Telluria mixta: one gene and its partner. The protein of the gene in region 1 interacts with the protein of each later gene in a pairwise test. Links are inferred from orthologs where the notes say so. Each region holds a gene or a part of one and is shown on either strand. Other genes may lie near its edges.

Region 1 (5,775 bases):
CGTTCGAAAAGGGCGGCAAGCACTACACGCTGATCGACACGGCCGGCATCCGCCGCCGCGGCAAGGTGTTCGAGGCCATCGAAAAATTCTCGGTCGTGAAGACCCTGCAGTCGATCTCGGAAGCGAACGTCGTCGTGCTGATGCTGGACGCGCAGCAGGACATCTCGGAGCAGGACGCGCACATCGCCGGCTTCATCCTGGAGACGGGCCGCGCGCTCGTCGTCGCCGTGAACAAGTGGGATGGTTTGACGTCCGACCAGCGCGACCAGGTCAAGAACGACATCGACCGCAAGCTGAACTTCCTCGACTTCGCCGAGACGAAGTTCATCTCGGCGCTGAAGGGCACCGGCATCAACCACTTGATGAAGTCGATCGACACGGCGTATGCCGCGGCGACCGCGAAGCTGTCCACGCCGCGCCTGACGCGCGCGCTGCAGGAGGCCGTCGAGAAGCAGGAGCCGAAGCGCAAGGGCAGCACGCGCCCGAAGATGCGTTACGCGCACCAGGGCGGCCAGAACCCGCCCATCATCGTCATCCACGGCAATGCGCTGGATGGCATCACGGAACCGTACAAGCGTTACCTGGAAAAGCATTTCCGCGATACGTTCGACCTGATCGGCACGCCGCTGCGCATCGAACTGAAGAGCGGCAAGAACCCGTTCGCTAAAGAGTAAAACCGTCCGGGGGCCGGTTTTACGAGGGTTCACCCGGCGCGGGTTTTAAGCCAGGTTTAACCAGAGCAGTACGACAAAAAAGAGCAAAACAGGTTACAGTTAGCTTGGGCGAACATTCACAGCTTGAGAATGTTGGCGCAGCCACTTGAAATCCGGCATCCCGCCACAATTTTTATACGACAACAACATCACGGAGCTGTCATGAGCAACAAAGGGCAACTGTTACAAGACCCATTCCTCAACGCCTTGCGCAAAGAGCACGTCCCCGTCTCGATCTACCTGGTCAACGGGATCAAGCTCCAGGGCCACATCGAGTCCTTCGACCAGTACGTCGTCCTCCTGCGTAACACCGTCACCCAGATGGTGTACAAGCATGCGATCTCTACCGTCGTTCCGGCCCGTGCGGTCAACCTCAACCTCGAACAAGACGCCGAGTGAGGTCGATGGCTGACGTTTCTGGCAACACCATGCGCGCCGCCCTGGTCGGTATCGATTTCAACGCTGGCGATTTCAAGGCCAGCCTGGAAGAACTGGCCCTGCTGGCGCGCTCGGCGGGGGCCGAACCGATCAGCACGATCACTGCAAAGCGCAACAGTCCCGATCCTGCGTATTTCGTCGGCAGCGGCAAGGCCGACGAGATCGCGCAGGCCGTTCTCGCCGACAAGGTCGAGATCGTCATTTTTAACCACGCCCTGTCGCCCGCCCAGCAGCGTAACCTGGAGCGGCGGCTCAACGTGCGCGTGGTCGACCGTACCAGCCTGATCCTCGACATCTTCGCGCAGCGCGCGCAGAGCCACGAGGGTAAGCTGCAGGTCGAACTGGCCCAGCTGCAGCACCTGGCCACGCGCCTGATCCGCGGCTGGACCCACCTGGAACGCCAGAAGGGCGGTATCGGTCTGCGCGGTCCCGGTGAAACCCAGCTCGAGACCGACCGCCGGCTCATCGGCGAGCGCGTCAAGATGCTGCGCACCCGTCTCACCAAGCTGCGCAAGCAGCACGAGACCCAGCGCCGTTCGCGCGGGCGCAACCAGACATTTTCCGTGTCGCTCGTCGGCTATACCAACGCCGGCAAGTCGACCCTTTTCAACACCCTGACGAAGGCCGGGGTGTATGTCGCGAACCAGTTGTTCGCAACGCTCGACACGACGTCGCGCCGCCTGTACCTCGGTCCGGACACCGGCAACGTGGTCGTGTCCGATACCGTCGGTTTCGTGCGCGAACTGCCGCACCAGCTGGTCGCCGCATTCCGCGCCACGCTGGAAGAAACCATCCATGCCGACGTGCTGCTGCACGTCGTCGACGGCGCTTCTCCCGTGCGGATGGAGCAGATCGAGCAGGTCAACGAGGTCTTGCGCGAAATCGGCGCCGACCACATCCCGCAGATCCTGGTCTGGAACAAGATCGATGCGGCCGGCCTCGAGCCGGGGATCGAGCGTGATGAATATGGTAAGATCAGCCGCGTTTTCATCAGCGCCAGGAGCGGCGCCGGCCTCGATCTGCTGCGCGAGGCCATCGTCGAGGCAGCCGGCAGCCCGGCCGTTGTGCCCGGTGTCGACGAGCACCCCGACCTCATGCCCGCGACTCCCCATCCCGGACCACACTAGTCTATGCTTGTTTCTCTGATCAAACGGATCGGCGCGCGGCTGGCGCCGACCGGTCGTCACGCCGGCGCGCGCAAGGCCGGCGTGCCGCTTTTTTCCCTCAACGATCCACGCTGGGGCCACGATCCCAAGTCGAACGAGGGACGCCGCCCGAACAATAACAACAAGAACGACAGCGACGGTCCGCCCGATCTCGACCAGCTGTGGCGCGACTTCAATCAGCGCCTGAACCGCCTGTTCGGCGGCAAGCGCGGCGGCGACGGCGGCCCGTTCCGTCCGGACGCGCGCGGCGTCGGCCTGACGGCCACCGTCGTCGGCGCCATCGCCCTCCTGATCTGGCTCGCCAGCGGCGCGTTCATCGTGCAGGAAGGGCAGGTGGGCATCGTGACGACGTTCGGCCGCCTGTCGCACGTGACGGGTGCCGGCTTCAACTGGCGCTGGCCGGCGCCGTTCCAGTCGCACGAGACCGTCAACACGGCCCAGGTGCAGACGGCCGAGATCGGCTACCGCGCCAACGTGCGCAACAAGCAGCCGAGCGAGGCGCTGATGCTGACGGGCGACGAGAACATCGTCGACGTCCAGTTCTCCGTGCAGTACAAGATCAAGGACCCGGTCGCCTGGGTGTTCAACAACCGCGACCAGGTCGAGACCATCCGTGACTCGGCCGAGACCGTCGTGCGCGAACTCGTCGGCCAGAACAGGATGGACACCGTCCTGTACACGGGCCGCGACAAGCTGGCGGTGCAAGCCCGCGAAGCGGTCCAGCGCCTGGCCGACCGTTACAAGATGGGCGCGGAGATCGTCGGGGTGACGATGCAGTCCGTGCAGCCGCCCGACCAGGTCGCCGCCGCGTTCGAGGACGCCGGCAAGGCGCAGGAAGAGCGGGTTCGTGCGCGCACCGAAGCGCAGGCGTTTGCCGACGAGGTCATCCCGCAGGCGAAGGGCAAGGCTGCCCGCCTGCTGCAGGATGCGGAAGCGTACCGCGCCAGCGTCGTGAGTGTCGCGACCGGCAATGCCGCGCGCTTCGACAAGATCGTGGCCGAGTATGCGAAAGCCCCGGCCGTCACGCGCGACCGCATGTATATCGAGACGATGCAGCAAATTCTTTCCAGTACCAGCAAGGTCATGATCGACGCCAAGACCGGCACCAACCAGATCTACCTGCCGCTCGACCGCCTGCTGGCCCAGTCGACGGCCAACGAGGCGGCGCGCGGCGCCAATTCCGGTCCGGTGATGGCGCCCCAGCAGAATCCGGCGCAGCCGCAGCCGCAGCCGCAGCCACAAGCACAGCAACAAGCGCAGCCGCAGCCGCAAGCACAGGCCGCGCAGCCGCAACCGGAAGCCGCGGCGGCCGGTGAATCGAACCGCACGCACGACCTGCGCAGCCGCGACACGGGCCGCGAAAGGGAGAGCCGCTGATGAGCCGCCTGTTAGCCAGCCTGCTCGGCGCCGCCATCGCGGTGGCGCTCGTGTCGTCGTCCGTGTTCGTCGTCGACCAGCACCGTTATGCCGTCGTGTACGCGCTCGGCGAACTGCGCGAGGTCATCCAGGAGCCGGGCCTGAACGTCAAGGCGCCGCCGCCGTTCCAGAATGTCGTCTTCCTCGATAAACGCCTGCAGACGCTGGACACGCCGGACGGCGAACGCTACCTGACGGCGGAAAAGAAGGACCTGCTCGTCGATGCGTTCGTCAAATGGCGCATCGTGAATCCGCGCCAGTACGTGATCGCCATCGGCAGCAACGCCGACCGCGGCGGCGAGCGCCTGAACCAGCTCGTCCGCAATGCGCTTACGGCCGAGATCGGCAAACGCAACCTGGCCGACGTGCTGACGGGCGGCAAGCGCACGGACGTCGCCAACGCCGTCCGTGCCGACCTGGCCAGTGGCGCGAAAGACCTCGGCGTGGAAGTCGTCGATGTGCACCTGAAGCGCATCGACTTCATCGACCAGGTCAACAACGCCGTCTACGAACGCATGAAGGCCGACCGCGTGCGCGTGGCGAACGAACTCCGCGCGACCGGCGTGGCCGAGGCGGAGACGATCCGCGCCGACGCCGAGCGCCAGCGCAGCGTGATCGTCGCCGACGCCCAGCGCGATGCCGAGACGATCAAGGGAGAAGGCGATGCGCAGGCGTCGCAGATCTATGCCCAGTCGTTCGGCAAGAACCCCGAGTTCTACCGGTTCTACCGCTCGATGGAGGCCTACAAGGCCACCTTCAAGGGGCGCAACGACGTGATCGTGATCGACTCGAACTCCGAGTTCTTCAAGTATTTCAAGGGCCCCGGCGCAGGTAAGTAATAGGGAAATGAGCGCGCCGGTCGTGGAGTATCGGCAACGTTGGCATTCGTTTCATCGCCAACCGACCCGCGTTTTCGGTTAAAATCGTCGATTCGGCGGAACGAACGCGTGCAAAGCCGCGTTCATGCTGCCCGAATGTTGTCCGACTTTTAATAACCCGACCCGCTTTGCCCATGCCCACCTGGCTCCTGCCCGAGAATATCGCCGACGTCCTGCCGTCCGAAGCGCGCAAGATCGAAGAGCTGCGCCGCCTGATGCTCGACACCTTCCGTACCTACGGCTACGAACTCGTGATGCCGCCGCTGCTCGAATACGTCGATTCGCTGCTGGCCGGCGCCGGACAGGACACCGATCTCCGCACCTTCAAGCTCGTCGATTCGATGAGCGGCCGCCTGCTCGGCCTGCGCGCCGACATGACGACGCAGGTCGCCCGCATCGATGCCCACCTGCTGAACCGCGACACCGTCACCCGCCTGTGCTATGCCGGCAGCGTGCTGCACACGCAGCCCTCCGGCCTGCACGCGACGCGCGAGCCGCTGCAGATCGGCGCGGAGATCTACGGCCACGCCGGCCTCGAAGCGGATGCGGAGATCCAGGAACTGGCGCTGGCATCGCTGGCGCTGGCCGGCTTCGAACAGCCGCGCCTCGACCTGTCGCACGTGGGCGTGCTGCGCGCCATCCTCGCCGAGGATGCCGCCGCCAAGCGCGACGAGCAGCTGCTGTACACCCTGCTGCGCTCGAAGGACGTCCCGGGCCTGGAAGAAGCGACGGCCAACTACAACGAACAGACCCGCGCCGCGCTGCTGGCGCTGCCGAACCTGTACGGCGACATCGACGTGCTCGCGCGTGCGAAAGAGGTGCTGCCGGCGCTGCCGGGCATCGCCCGCGCGCTGGCGGAACTCGCCGCGCTGGCCGGGTCCGCGCTGGGCCGCGCCCAGATCGCCATCGACCTCGCCGACCTGCGCGGCTACCAGTACGAAAGCGGCGCCATGTTCGCGCTGTACGTGCCGGGCCTGCCGAACGCCGTCGCGCGCGGCGGGCGTTACGATCACGTGGGCGAAGCCTTCGGCCGCGCGCGTCCGGCCACGGGCTTCTCGCTCGACCTGCGCGAACTGGCCCGTCTGCTGCCGACGGCCGAGCGCAAGCATTCCATTCGTGCCCCCTGGGGCAACGCGCCCGAGCTGCGCGAAAAAATCGCTGAAC
Region 2 (13,114 bases), 3.1 Mb from region 1 along the record:
CAGGCGGTCGAATTCGACTACTCCGGCGCCCAGGCCTGCAAGGCGCTGCGCGAAGAGGGCTACAAGGTCATCCTGGTCAACTCGAACCCGGCGACGATCATGACGGACCCGGAAACGGCCGACGTCACCTACATCGAACCGATCACGTGGAAGGCCGTCGAGCGCATCATCGACAAGGAACGTCCCGACGCGATCCTGCCGACGATGGGCGGCCAGACCGCGCTGAACTGCGCGCTGGACCTGCACCGCCACGGCGTGCTGGACAAGTACAAGGTCGAACTGATCGGCGCGACGCCGGAAGCCATCGACAAGGCCGAGGACCGCTTCAAGTTCAAGGAAGCGATGACCAAGATCGGCCTGGGTTCGGCCCGTTCCGGCATCGCCCACTCGATGGAAGAAGCGCGCGCCGTGCAGCGCGAACTGGGCTTCCCGACCATCATCCGTCCGTCGTTCACGATGGGCGGTTCGGGCGGCGGCATCGCTTATAACGAAGAAGAATTCGAAGCGATCTGCAAGCGCGGCCTGGAAGCATCGCCGACCTCCGAACTGCTGATCGAAGAATCGCTGCTCGGCTGGAAAGAGTACGAGATGGAAGTCGTCCGCGACAAGAAGGACAACTGCATCATCGTCTGCTCGATCGAGAACCTGGACCCGATGGGCGTGCACACGGGCGACTCGATCACCGTCGCGCCGGCACAGACCTTGACGGACAAGGAATACCAGATCATGCGCAACGCGTCGATCAACGTGCTGCGCGAAATCGGCGTGGACACGGGCGGCTCGAACGTGCAGTTCTCGATCAACCCGAAAGACGGCCGCATGATCGTCATCGAGATGAACCCGCGCGTGTCGCGTTCGTCCGCGCTGGCATCGAAGGCGACCGGCTTCCCGATCGCGAAAGTCGCGGCGAAACTGGCCGTCGGCTTCACGCTCGATGAACTGCGCAACGAAATCACCGGCGGCGCGACCCCGGCCTCGTTCGAGCCGTCGATCGACTATGTCGTCACCAAGATCCCGCGCTTCACGTTCGAGAAATTCCCGACCGCGGACAAGCACCTGACGACGCAAATGAAATCCGTCGGCGAAGTGATGGCGATGGGCCGCACGTTCCAGGAATCGTTCCAGAAAGCGCTGCGCGGCCTGGAAGTCGGCGTCGACGGCCTGAACGAAAAGACCCGCGACCGCGAAAAGATCGAGGAAGAACTGGGCGAGCCGGGTCCGGAACGCATCTGGTACGTGGGCGACGCGTTCGCGCAGGGCTTCACGCTGGAAGAGGTGCACAACCTCACCAAGATCGATCCGTGGTTCCTCATCCAGATCAAGGAAATCGTCGACATCGAACTGTGGCTGGATCACCAGAAGCTCGAGAGCGTCGACAAGCCGACGCTGTATAAACTGAAGCAGAAGGGCTTCTCGGACCGTCGTCTGGCATTCCTGATGCAGACGACGCCGGAAGCCGTGCGCGCCAAGCGTCACGAGTTCGGCATCCGTCCGGTCTACAAGCGCGTCGACACCTGCGCCGCCGAATTCGCGACCAACACCGCGTACATGTACTCCACGTACGACGAGGAATGCGAGTCGAATCCGACCGACAAGAAGAAGATCATGGTGCTGGGCGGTGGCCCGAACCGCATCGGCCAGGGCATCGAGTTCGACTACTGCTGCGTGCACGCGGCCCTCGCGATGCGCGAAGACGGCTACGAGACCATCATGGTCAACTGCAACCCGGAGACCGTGTCGACCGACTACGACACGTCCGACCGCCTGTACTTCGAATCGCTGACGCTGGAAGACGTGCTGGAAATCGTCGACCTGGAGAAGCCGGAAGGCGTGATCGTCCAGTACGGCGGCCAGACCCCGCTGAAGCTGGCGCTGGACCTGGAAAAGAACGGCGTCCCGATCATCGGCACGTCGCCGGACATGATCGACGCGGCCGAAGACCGCGAGCGCTTCCAGAAGCTGCTGCAGGACCTGGGCCTGCGCCAGCCGCCGAACCGCACCGCGCGCACGGAAGCCGAAGCGCTGGCGCTGGCGTCCGAGATCGGCTACCCCCTCGTCGTGCGTCCGTCGTACGTGCTGGGCGGCCGCGCGATGGAGATCGTCCACGAGCAGCGCGACCTCGAACGCTACATGCGCGAGGCCGTCAAGGTATCGAACGATTCGCCGGTGCTGCTGGACCGCTTCCTGAACGACGCGATCGAAGTCGACGTCGACTGCATCTCGGACGGCGAGACGACGTTCATCGGCGGCGTGATGGAACACATCGAGCAGGCCGGCGTGCACTCGGGCGACTCCGCGTGCTCGCTGCCGCCGTACTCGCTGTCGCAGGCCACCATCGATGAACTGAAGCGCCAGACCTCGCTGATGGCGAAGGCGCTGAACGTCGTCGGCCTGATGAACGTGCAGTTCGCGATCCAGCAATCGGAAGCCGACGGCCAGACCGTGGACACCGTGTATGTGCTGGAAGTGAACCCGCGCGCATCGCGTACCGTGCCGTTCGTGTCGAAGGCGACGGGCCTGCAGCTGGCGAAGATCGCCGCGCGCTGCATGGTCGGCCAGACGCTGGCACAGCAGGGCATCACGAAAGAGATCGTCCCGCCGTTCTACAGCGTGAAGGAAGCCGTGTTCCCGTTCGTGAAGTTCCCTGGTGTCGATACGATCCTGGGTCCCGAGATGAAATCGACGGGCGAAGTGATGGGCGTGGGCACGACCTTCGGCGAAGCCTTCGTGAAATCGCAGCTGGCCGCCGGCATCACCTTGCCGACGACGGGCCGCGTGTTCCTGTCGGTGAAGGGTTCGGACAAGCCGCGTACCGTGAAAGTGGCGCGCGACCTGGTCGAACTGGGCTTCTCGCTCGTCGCGACGAAGGGCACCGCCGCTGTCATCGCCGCCGCCGGCATCCCGGTCACCCCGGTCAACAAGGTGATCGAAGGCCGTCCGCACATCGTCGACATGATCAAGAACCACGAGATCGCGATGGTGGTGAACACGGTCGAAGAGAAGCGCAGCGCCATCGCCGACTCGCGTACGATCCGTACGTCGGCACTGCAGTCGCGCGTGGTCACCTATACGACCATCGCCGGCGCCGAGGCGGCCGTGCAGGGCATGCGTCATCTGGACGAGTTGCGGGTGTACGATTTACAAGGCCTGCATAAAACCTTAAACTAAGCGGCAATGCAGTAACATAGCAGTACCGTTTAGTAGTACCTAAGACCACAGAGTTCGCGCGGCTCGCGCCGTGCGGCTCTGTGGTTTTCACTTGGTACGTCCGCAAACACAGAGAACAGATAACACCATGAACACTCCATTGACCAAATTCGGCGCCGAGAAGTTGAAGGAAGAGCTGCACCAGCTCAAGACCAAGGAGCGCCGCAACGTGATCGATGCGATCGCCGAAGCGCGTTCGCATGGTGACCTGTCCGAAAACGCCGAATACGACGCCGCCAAGGAACGCCAGGCCTTCGTCGAAGGCCGCATCGCGGAGCTGGAACAGAAGCTGTCCACCGCGCAGGTCATCGACCCGTCCACGCTGGATGCGGAAGGTCGCGTCGTGTTTGCCTCGACCGTCGACCTCGAAGACCTCGACAACGGCCAGAAGGTCACCTACCAGATCGTCGGCATCGATGAAGCTGACCTCAAGGAGAACAAGGTCTCCGTCACCTCGCCGATCGCGCGCGCGTTGATCGGCAAATACGCCGGCGACGTGGTCGAAGTGCAGGCCCCGTCCGGCCCGCGCGAATACGAAATCCTCGAAGTCCGCTACGTGTAAGCACGCCGCGATGCTCGCCAACACGCGCCTGCTGCTGGCTACCCTGTGGGCCGGCAGCGTGTGGGCCGTCAGCTACCTGGCCGCGCCGAGCGCGTTCGCCGTCCTCGACAGCACGCAGGCCGGCAATGTCGTCGGTGTCATGCTGACGCGTTCGGCCTGGCTCGCGATCGCGCTGGCCGTGCTGCTCGGGCTGCTGGTTGCGCGTTCGGTCGATCTGGATGCGCGGCGTCGGCGCTGGTTGTACTGGATCGTGGGTGGGATGCTGGCGTGCAGCCTCGTCGTCTACCTCGGCCTGCAGCCGATGATGGCGGCGATCCGCGAGTCGGCCGGGCCGGCCGGCGTGCGGGCGTCGCCGCAGTGGGGGACGTTCGCGGCGCTGCACGGGGTGTCGCAGGTGTTATACCTGGCCGAGAGCATCCTCGGTGCAATGCTGGTTGTAAAGGCGCGGTAGAAGAACGAAAAAAAACCGGGGCAGCGGCCCCGGTTAATTTTTGGTGAACACGGCTTATTTCAGGGCCGTCTTCTTGGTGCTGGCCTGACGTGGCTTGGCCCGCTTGATGTTGCCGCCTTGCGTGACGCGCTCGTTACCTTTCAGCAGGACCTTGGTCACGGTCGGCTTCTTGGTGCCGCTCGGGCTCGGCTTGACGATGGTGACTTCGCGCAGGCCCTTGCCGGACTTGGTCGAACGTTCCTTGACGTCGTCCTTCTTCGGGCGGTACAGCACGAGCAGCTTGCCGATGTGCTGGACGGGCGCGGCGTCGAGTTCCGCGCAGATGCGTTCGTAGATCGCGATGCGCTCTTCGCGGTCGTCGCCGAACACGCGTACCTTGATGAGGCCGTGCGCGTCGAGGCTGGACGAGATTTCCTTCATGACGGCCTCGGTCAGGCCGTCTGCGCCGATCATGACGACAGGATTGAGTCCGTGGGCTTCCGCACGCAGCGCTGCACGCTCGACCGGTGTAAGTTTGATCATGATGTTATTTTGAGATACCTATTAAAAGCAGTATTTTACGCGAATGGCCAAGAACAAATTCAATAAAAACTGGATTCACGATCACATCAACGATCCATATGTCAAATTGGCACAGAAAGAGGGCTATCGGGCCCGTGCGGCCTACAAGCTGAAGGAAATCGACGAAAGCGAAAAGCTCATCAAGCCGGGTCAGGTGATCGTCGACCTCGGCTGTACTCCCGGCAGCTGGGGGCAGTACACGCGGCGCAAGCTGGCCGGCGGCGAGGAGGGCGGCATCAAGGGCACGATGATCGGCCTGGACATCCTGCCGATGGAGCCGATTGCAGACATGCATTTTATCCAGGGCGATTTCCGCGAGCAGGAGGTGCTCGACGAGCTGGCCGGCGTTCTCGAAGGCCGTATGGCCGATCTCGTGTTGTCCGACATGGCGCCGAATCTCTCCGGTATTCCGTCGGCGGATGCGGCGCGCATGGAGGATTTGATCGATCTCGCTATTGAGTTCTCTCAAATGCACCTCAAACCATCGGGCGCATTGTTGGTGAAATGCTTTAAGGACATGGGTTTTACCCAGATCCTGGAGAAGTTCCGCACCGAATTCAAGGTCGTCAAACAGATCAAACCGAAGGCCAGTCGCGACAAATCCTCGGAAATTTTCCTGCTGGGGCGTGGTCTGAAGAATCCTTCTGCCTGAAATTGCGAAAATCGACGGAAACGCCCTTGATTTCCTGCGGTGCAACCGCACATCAGCGAAGGACAGCCACGTCTGTGTACATGATGGCTGCGCAACGGAAATAAAAACCGGCTATAGTGGAGCATAAGTACTATGGCGGTCGTGCGTGGCACGGGCTGCTTATTGCGGTAAAATCTGCCTTTGAAAAAATGGGAAAAGATGCGTTCGCATCAGAGGAGTCTTCGTGAATAATATGTTTTCCAAATCCGCCATCTGGGTGGTGGTCGCGCTGCTGTTGTTCATGCTGTTCAAGCAGTTCGACAACCACAGCGTCGCGGGCGGCAGCAAGACCATTGCTTATTCCGAGCTGCTCGATGACGTCAAGGCGAAACGCATCAAGGACGTCGTGATCGAAGGTTCGAGCATTACCGCGACCCGCACCGACGACACCAAGGTCCGCACCACCGCGACCATGCTCGACCGCGGCCTGATCGGCGACCTGCGCGACAACAACGTGCGCTTCGACGTCAAGCCGCCCGAGGAGCCGTCGTTCCTCCAGCAAGTCTTCATTTCCTGGTTCCCGATGCTGCTGCTGATCGGGGTCTGGGTGTTCTTCATGCGTCAGATGCAGGGCGGCGGCAAGGGCGGGGCATTCTCGTTCGGCAAGTCGAAGGCGCGCATGATGGATGAAACGAACAACACCGTCACGTTTGCCGACGTCGCCGGCTGCGACGAAGCGAAGGAAGAAGTGGGCGAGATCGTCGACTTCCTGAAGGACCCGACCAAGTTCCAGAAACTGGGCGGCCGCATCCCGCGCGGCGTGCTGATGGTCGGTCCCCCGGGTACCGGTAAAACGCTGCTGGCCCGCGCCATCGCCGGCGAAGCCAAGGTCCCGTTCTTCTCGATCTCCGGTTCCGACTTCGTCGAGATGTTCGTCGGCGTGGGTGCATCCCGCGTGCGCGACATGTTCGAGAACGCGAAAAAACATTCGCCGTGCATCATCTTCATCGACGAGATCGACGCCGTCGGCCGCCACCGCGGCGCCGGCATGGGCGGCGGCAACGACGAGCGCGAACAGACGCTGAACCAGTTGCTGGTCGAGATGGACGGCTTCGAGGCGTCGTCGGGCGTGATCGTGATCGCCGCGACCAACCGCGCCGACGTGCTGGACAAGGCGCTGCTGCGTCCGGGCCGTTTCGACCGCCAGGTGATGGTGGGCCTGCCGGACATCCGCGGCCGCGAGCAGATCCTGAACGTGCACATGCGTAAAGTGCCGATCGGCACCGACGTGAAGGCCGACATCCTGGCCCGCGGCACCCCGGGCTTCTCCGGCGCCGACCTGGCCAACCTGGTCAACGAAGCCGCGCTGTTCGCTGCGCGCCGCAGCAAGCGCCTCGTCGAGATGAGCGACTTCGAAGACGCGAAGGACAAGATCTTCATGGGTCCGGAGCGCAAGTCGATGGTCATGCGCGAGGAAGAGCGCCGCAACACGGCCTACCACGAGTCGGGCCACGCGGTGATCGCCAAGTTGCTGCCGAAGGCCGATCCGGTGCACAAGGTCACGATCATGCCGCGCGGCTATGCCCTCGGCCTGACCTGGCAGCTGCCGGAGCATGACAGCCTGTCCGGTTACAAGGACAAGATGCTGGAAGAGATCTCGATCCTGTTTGGCGGCCGCATCGCCGAGGAGATCTTCGTCGGCCAGATGTCGACCGGCGCATCGAACGACTTCGCCCGCGCGACCAAGCTGGCCCGTTCGATGGTGACCCGCTTCGGCATGTCGGAAAGCATGGGCGTGATGGTGTACGAGGACGATCCGAACGAAGGCTTCTTCGGCGGCTCCGTGAAGACCATCTCCGAAGCGACGCAGCAAAAAGTCGATGCCGAGATCCGCAACATCCTCGACACGCAGTACACGCTGGCACGCCGCCTGCTGGAAGAAAACCGCGACAAGGTCGAAGTGATGACGAAGGCGCTGCTCGAATGGGAAACCATCGATGCCGACCAGATCAACGACATCATGGCCGGCCGCGAGCCGCGCCCGCCGAAGTCGGTGGTACTGACCAAGCGCACGCCTCCGAGCGACAGCGGCGTCGCCCCGAACGCGACGGCACCGGCTTGATCGCTGCGTCATAGCACACACGAAAGGCACCCCGAGCGGGTGCCTTTTATTCTTTGTCCCGTTGGTTTTTCGTCATGCGTCAATATCTGCAATGCGGCCGTTTCGGCTATGACCTCGCCCAGCGCCCACTCGTCATGGGCATCCTCAACGTCACCCCCGATTCCTTTTCCGACGGTGGCCGTTACCAGGCCCTCGAATTTGCCGTGGAGCGGGCCGAACAGATGATCAAGGATGGTGTCGACATCATCGACATCGGTGGCGAATCCACACGTCCCGGCTCGCCCAGTGTCCCCGTCGACGAAGAACTGCGCCGCGTCATGCCCGCGATCTACGCATTGCGCGAACTGGGCTATCCGCTGTCGATCGACACGTGCAAGCCGGATGTGATGCGCGAGGCGATCATCGCCGGCGCCGACATGATCAACGACATCAACGGTTTCCAGGCACCCGGCGCCATCGAGGCCGTGAAGGACAGCGACTGCGGGCTGTGCGTGATGCACATGCAGGGCACCCCGCAAGACATGCAAGCCAGGCCGGATTACGAGGACGTCGTCACCGATGTGATCGCCTTCCTGCGCGAGCGTGTCGATGCGCTGCTGGCGGCGGGTGTGGCACGTGAGCGCATCACGATTGACCCGGGATTTGGTTTTGGGAAGAGTGTCGAGCATAATTACGCTTTGCTCCGAAGCATAAGCCGCATGGAAAGCGAACTGGGCCTGCCTGTACTGGCGGGACTGTCGCGCAAATCGATGATCGGCGCCGTGACGGGGCGCAGCGTGGAGCAGCGCCTCGCCGGCAGCCTGGCCGGCGCACTCGCTGCGGTAGCGCAGGGCGCCCGGATCGTGCGGGTCCATGATGTGGCAGAGACGGTGGATGCGCTGAAGGTATGGCAGGCGGCCACTACGAATAATCAATAGATGAAGAGAATTTAATTAATGGCACGCAAATATTTCGGTACCGATGGCGTACGCGGACTGGTGGGCAAGTCGCCCATCACCCCTGACTTCGTGATGCGGCTGGGCTATGCCGCCGGCAAGGTGCTGGCCAAGGGCCGCGCAGGTACGAGCGGGCGTCCGACGGTCCTGATCGGCAAGGACACGCGCATTTCCGGCTACATGCTGGAAGCGGCGCTGGAAGCCGGTTTCTCGGCAGCCGGCGTCGATGTGATGCTGGCCGGTCCGATGCCGACCCCGGCCATTGCCTACCTGACGCGTGCACTGCGCCTGCAGGCCGGCGTCGTGATTTCGGCTTCGCACAATCCCTTCCAGGACAACGGCATCAAGTTCTTCTCCGAGCACGGCACCAAGCTGCCGGACGCCGTCGAGCTCGAGATCGAAGAGGCCATCGACCAGCCGATGGGCTGCGTGCCGTCGGAAAAGCTGGGCCGCGCCGTGCGCCTGCGCGACGCGCAGGGCCGCTACATCGAATTCTGCAAGAGCACGTTCCCGAACGAGCTCGACCTGCGCGGCCTGAAGATCGTCGTGGACTGCGCCCATGGAGCCGCCTACAACATCGCGCCGCACGTGTTCCATGAACTGGGCGCCGAGGTCGTCGAGCTGGGCACCAAGCCGGACGGCTTCAACATCAACGACGGCGTCGGCGCAACGGCACCGAAGGCGATGGCGGCCGCGGTCGTCGAGCACAAGGCCGACCTCGGCATCGCGCTGGACGGCGACGCCGACCGCCTGATCATGTGCGACGCCAAAGGCCGCCTGTACAACGGCGACGAGCTGCTGTACGTGATGGTGCGTGCGCGCATGGCGACGGGGCCGGTGGCCGGTGCAGTCGGCACGCTGATGACCAACATGGCGCTCGAGGTGGCGTTCAAGGAGATGGGCATCGGCTTCGCGCGCGCCAAGGTCGGCGACCGCTACGTGCTGGAACTGATGCAGGAGCACGGCTGGCTGCTGGGCGGCGAGGGCTCGGGCCACCTGCTGGCGCTGGACAAGCACACGACTGGCGACGGCATCGTGTCGGCACTGCAGGTCTTGACCGCGCTCAAGCGTTCAGGCAAGGGCCTGGCCGATTGCTGCAGCGACCTGACGCTGTATCCGCAGACCCTGATCAATGTGCGCGTGCAGCCGGGTACGGACTGGACGAAGAACGCGGGCGTCGTGGCCGAAAAGGAAAACGTCGAGCGCGAACTGGGCGACAATGGCCGCGTGCTGATCCGCCCGTCCGGTACGGAACCGCTCGTGCGCGTCATGGTCGAGGCAAAGAGCGCGGAACTGGCCGAATCGATGGCCAAACGCATCGCCGCGCGCTTCGAAGTCTGACCGTCCGCGGGGCGGGGGCTTCATTGACGCCTCCCGCCCGGCGGGGTATGATCGTCTCAATCGGAGTGTAGCGCAGCCCGGTAGCGCACCTGCTTTGGGAGCAGGGGGTCCAAGGTTCGAATCCTTGTACTCCGACCACCGTTTGCAAACGGGCTGTCCTCGACGGCCCGTTTTCATTTATGAAGCCCTACTGCCCATAGCTCAGTTGGATAGAGCAACGGCCTTCTAAGCCGTAGGTCGCTGGTTCGAACCCAGCTGGGCAGGCCATCCCCCATCTTTCGTTGACTGCAGGCTAGCGAACGCCGGCGTGCATACCCCCATGCTAGTCTTGACTCGACAATGGCGAGGAGGCGCGAGGGCGATATGGTGCTGGTCCGGGTGATGTTGATGATGGCGATGTTCTTGTCGGGTTGCGTGATCGCAAGCGCGCAAACGAAGCCGCCGGAATCTGCCACGTTGTCGCTCAGGCTCCCGCCTGGGGGCGCACCCGCTGAAGCGAACGGCACCGTGCAATTCATCGGCACCGCGACAGTGCTGATCCGCTACCAGGGCTTCACGATCCTGACGGATCCCAATTTCCTGCACAAGGGCGACCATGTGCACCTCGGCTACGGGATCACGTCCGAGCGCCTCACGAACCCCGCTTTGAATCTGGAGCAACTGCCGCCGATCGATCTCGTCGTGCTGTCGCATCTGCACGAAGATCACTTTGACAAGCTCGTGCAGGAAAAACTCGACAGGAATGTTCCCATCATCACGACCAAATCGGCGGCAAAAAAGCTCAAGGACATGGGCTTCCAGCGCACGTTCGGCCTGTCTACGTGGGACCGGATCGACATCGAAAAAGGCGAGGCCCGGCTGCGTATCACGGCGGCGCCCGGCCGCCACGGCAAGGCGGGCATGCAGGCGCTGCTGCCGTCCGTGATGGGATCGGTCCTCGACTTCGGTCCGAACACGGCGGCGCCGAGCTATCGCATGTACGTCAGCGGCGATACATTGATCTTCGACGACCTGAAGGCGATTCCGCAGCGCTTTCCCGGCGTCGACCTTGCCCTGCTGCACCTGGGCGGTACGCGCATCCTGGGCGTGTTCAAGGTCACGATGGACGGCAAGGATGGCGTGACCCTGATGCAGATCGTCCAGCCGAAAAAGGCGATACCGATCCATTACGACGACTACGACGTGTTCAAGTCCCCGTTGTCGGATTTTGCGCAGGAAGTGAAGGCGGCCGGGCTCGACCAGCTAGTCGTCTACGTGGCGCACGGCGAGACCTATACGTTCGCGCCCAACGCGCACTGAGCTGGTGCGCTATTCCCGCTCTTCGGTGCGCGGGGCGAGGGTCGCGTCCTCGTCGAACGGCCAGCCGCTCGGCGGCGGCACGTGGCGCTGAAACTCGTGCGGCATCACGATCGGCACCTGCAGGCAGACGCTTTGCGTCGGCAGCACTTCCATCCAGGCCCGCACGAGCTCCTTGTAGGCAATGCCGACGGGACGGATCTTGCGGTCGAGGTCGAACAGACCCAGCGCATTGACGTTGCCGTTGTTCTCGCGCAGGGCCGTGTCCCAGTCGACCTGGTCCGTCAGCGAATACCAGGTAAAACCGACGAGCGGCACGCCGTTGTTGCGCACGCGCAGGACGTTCGCCCACTCCTTGCGCAGCCAGTGCACGGCCTCGTCGCCGCGCGGTCCTTCGCACAGATTCGTTTCCGTGTGCATCACGGGCAGCCGGTAGCGGTTGTAGTACTGGTGCGTGATGACGGCATACCCGAAGATCTCGCCCGCCGCGCGCGTGAGCCCGTCCGCCGACACGTAGTGCTCGTTGGTCTGGTAATAATCGTTGCCCATGATGCAGTGGTGCTTCAGATTATTGTTCAGGAAGAAGTGATACTCCTCGCGCGTCATGCCGTTGTCCATCATGTATTCGTACATTTCCGAATCGACGCGGCGGCCGTAGTTCAAGTCCAGCGCGAGGAAGCGGCGCGCGTTGTACAGTTCGGCCGGGCCGATGGCGGATGGGCTTTCAGCGTGAAAGTATTCCGTCGATTCGCTCTGCACGAACAGGGCATCCGGACGCACTTGGAGGATCGCATGCATGGCCAGGATGTTCGCCTTGACGAGATTCTTCGTCGCCGTGACGAAACCGCGATCCGTCGTCATCTGCTCGTTCCACCAGCCGTACAGGGCAGAGAAGAGGGCGCAGATCGACATCTCGTTGATCGGCGTGTACAACTGGAGCCACGGGTACCGTCGTGCGAACGTGCCGGCATAGTCGGCGAACAGCTCAGGGAAGTCCGGGTTCTGGAAGTTGCCGATCCAGTCGGGTACGCCGAAGTGGCACAGGTCGACGATCGAAGCGATGTTCCGCTGGCGCAGGTCGTTGAGGGCCAGGTCCGCGAATTCCCAGTCGTAGCGCTTGGGCCCCAGCCACGTCTTGTGCAGGGGCGGTCCGTAGCGCAGGACTTTCAGTCCGAGTTCCTGCACGAGGTCGAAGTCCGTGCGCCAGTACTTGTAGTGGCCGCACTTTTCCATCTCGTCCATGCGCACGCGACCGTTCTCGATCGTGGGAATGCTGTTTTCGATACCCGTAGCGAAAATAAATCCTGGCGACATGCGAACCTCTGGCTGCTGATCGGTCCAATTCATTGTAGCCGGGATTGCAAACAGCGTTCCGAACCGTGCGCGCCCCCATTTGTGCGCGCCCCCATTTGTGCGCACCCTCTTTACTGTCGCGTGTAAGCTGTGCTATCAATTCAGCAACATTTCATTTGTTCATCTCCTGACGCGACACGACCAGCATGCCCAATGCCACCGCGGCACGACCCGTCATATCCAAAGACGCCTCCGAACGCCGGCTGGCAATGGGCGTGTTCGTTTCCCTGCTGCTGCACGCGCTCGTCCTGTCCTTGCAGTTCGGCATTCCCGGGCTGCGGCCCGGGCCTGGCGGTCCGATCCCGGTCCGGCTGACGGCACCCGCGGTGCCTGCGCCCGTGTCACCGCCGCCGGCACCCACGTCGCCACCAGTCGCAGTCGTACCTGCGCCCACGGCAGTGGCGCCGTTGCCCTCGCCCTTGCCCATCTCGCCCGCGCAGCCAGCCACGCCGCATCAGGGCTTCACGCTCGTCGATCCTGCCGTGCCGATACCGGCGCCCGCGGCACCGGCGCCCACACCCGCACCGCCGCCGCGGCAGGTCGCCAAACGTCGCCGCAAGCCACCCGCTACCCGCCTCGCCGATGGCTTGCATACCCGGGTGATCGCTCAGGAAACCCATCAGGACAATACCTTCGAAGTACCGCTGCCAGCCGT

Evidence for each region.
Region 2: the proteins of hflC (region 1) and ftsH interact in binary tests that used the Escherichia coli proteins (3 or more experiments, as listed by UniProt). The link is inferred for Telluria mixta from one-to-one orthologs.

The regions. Positions count from the first base shown.
Region 1 is NZ_CP119520.1:3,948,418-3,954,192, forward strand. The notes cover bases 2,634-5,632. They hold hflC (protease modulator HflC), read left to right. Parts: upstream 2,634-3,693; coding sequence 3,694-4,572; downstream 4,573-5,632. Other genes in these bases: hflK (FtsH protease activity modulator HflK), read left to right, coding at 2,634-3,694; P0M04_RS17545 (ATP phosphoribosyltransferase regulatory subunit), read left to right, coding at 4,746-5,632. Also shown: ribosome biogenesis GTPase Der, read left to right, coding at 1-674; RNA chaperone Hfq, read left to right, coding at 876-1,112; GTPase HflX, read left to right, coding at 1,142-2,278; more of hflK, read left to right, coding at 2,282-2,633; more of P0M04_RS17545, read left to right, coding at 5,633-5,775.
Region 2 is NZ_CP119520.1:7,084,528-7,097,641, reverse strand. The notes cover bases 5,169-8,095. They hold ftsH (ATP-dependent zinc metalloprotease FtsH), read left to right. Parts: upstream 5,169-5,656; coding sequence 5,657-7,534; downstream 7,535-8,095. Other genes in these bases: folP (dihydropteroate synthase), read left to right, coding at 7,609-8,095; P0M04_RS31155 (RlmE family RNA methyltransferase), read left to right, coding at 5,169-5,433. Also shown: carB (carbamoyl-phosphate synthase large subunit), read left to right, coding at 1-3,168; transcription elongation factor GreA, read left to right, coding at 3,296-3,769; P0M04_RS31165 (DUF4149 domain-containing protein), read left to right, coding at 3,780-4,220; ribosome assembly RNA-binding protein YhbY, read right to left, coding at 4,275-4,742; more of P0M04_RS31155, read left to right, coding at 4,786-5,168; more of folP, read left to right, coding at 8,096-8,451; glmM (phosphoglucosamine mutase), read left to right, coding at 8,470-9,810; P0M04_RS31125 (MBL fold metallo-hydrolase), read left to right, coding at 10,198-11,109; P0M04_RS31120 (family 1 glycosylhydrolase), read right to left, coding at 11,119-12,420. UniProt on the Escherichia coli protein: Acts as a processive, ATP-dependent zinc metallopeptidase for both cytoplasmic and membrane proteins. Plays a role in the quality control of integral membrane proteins.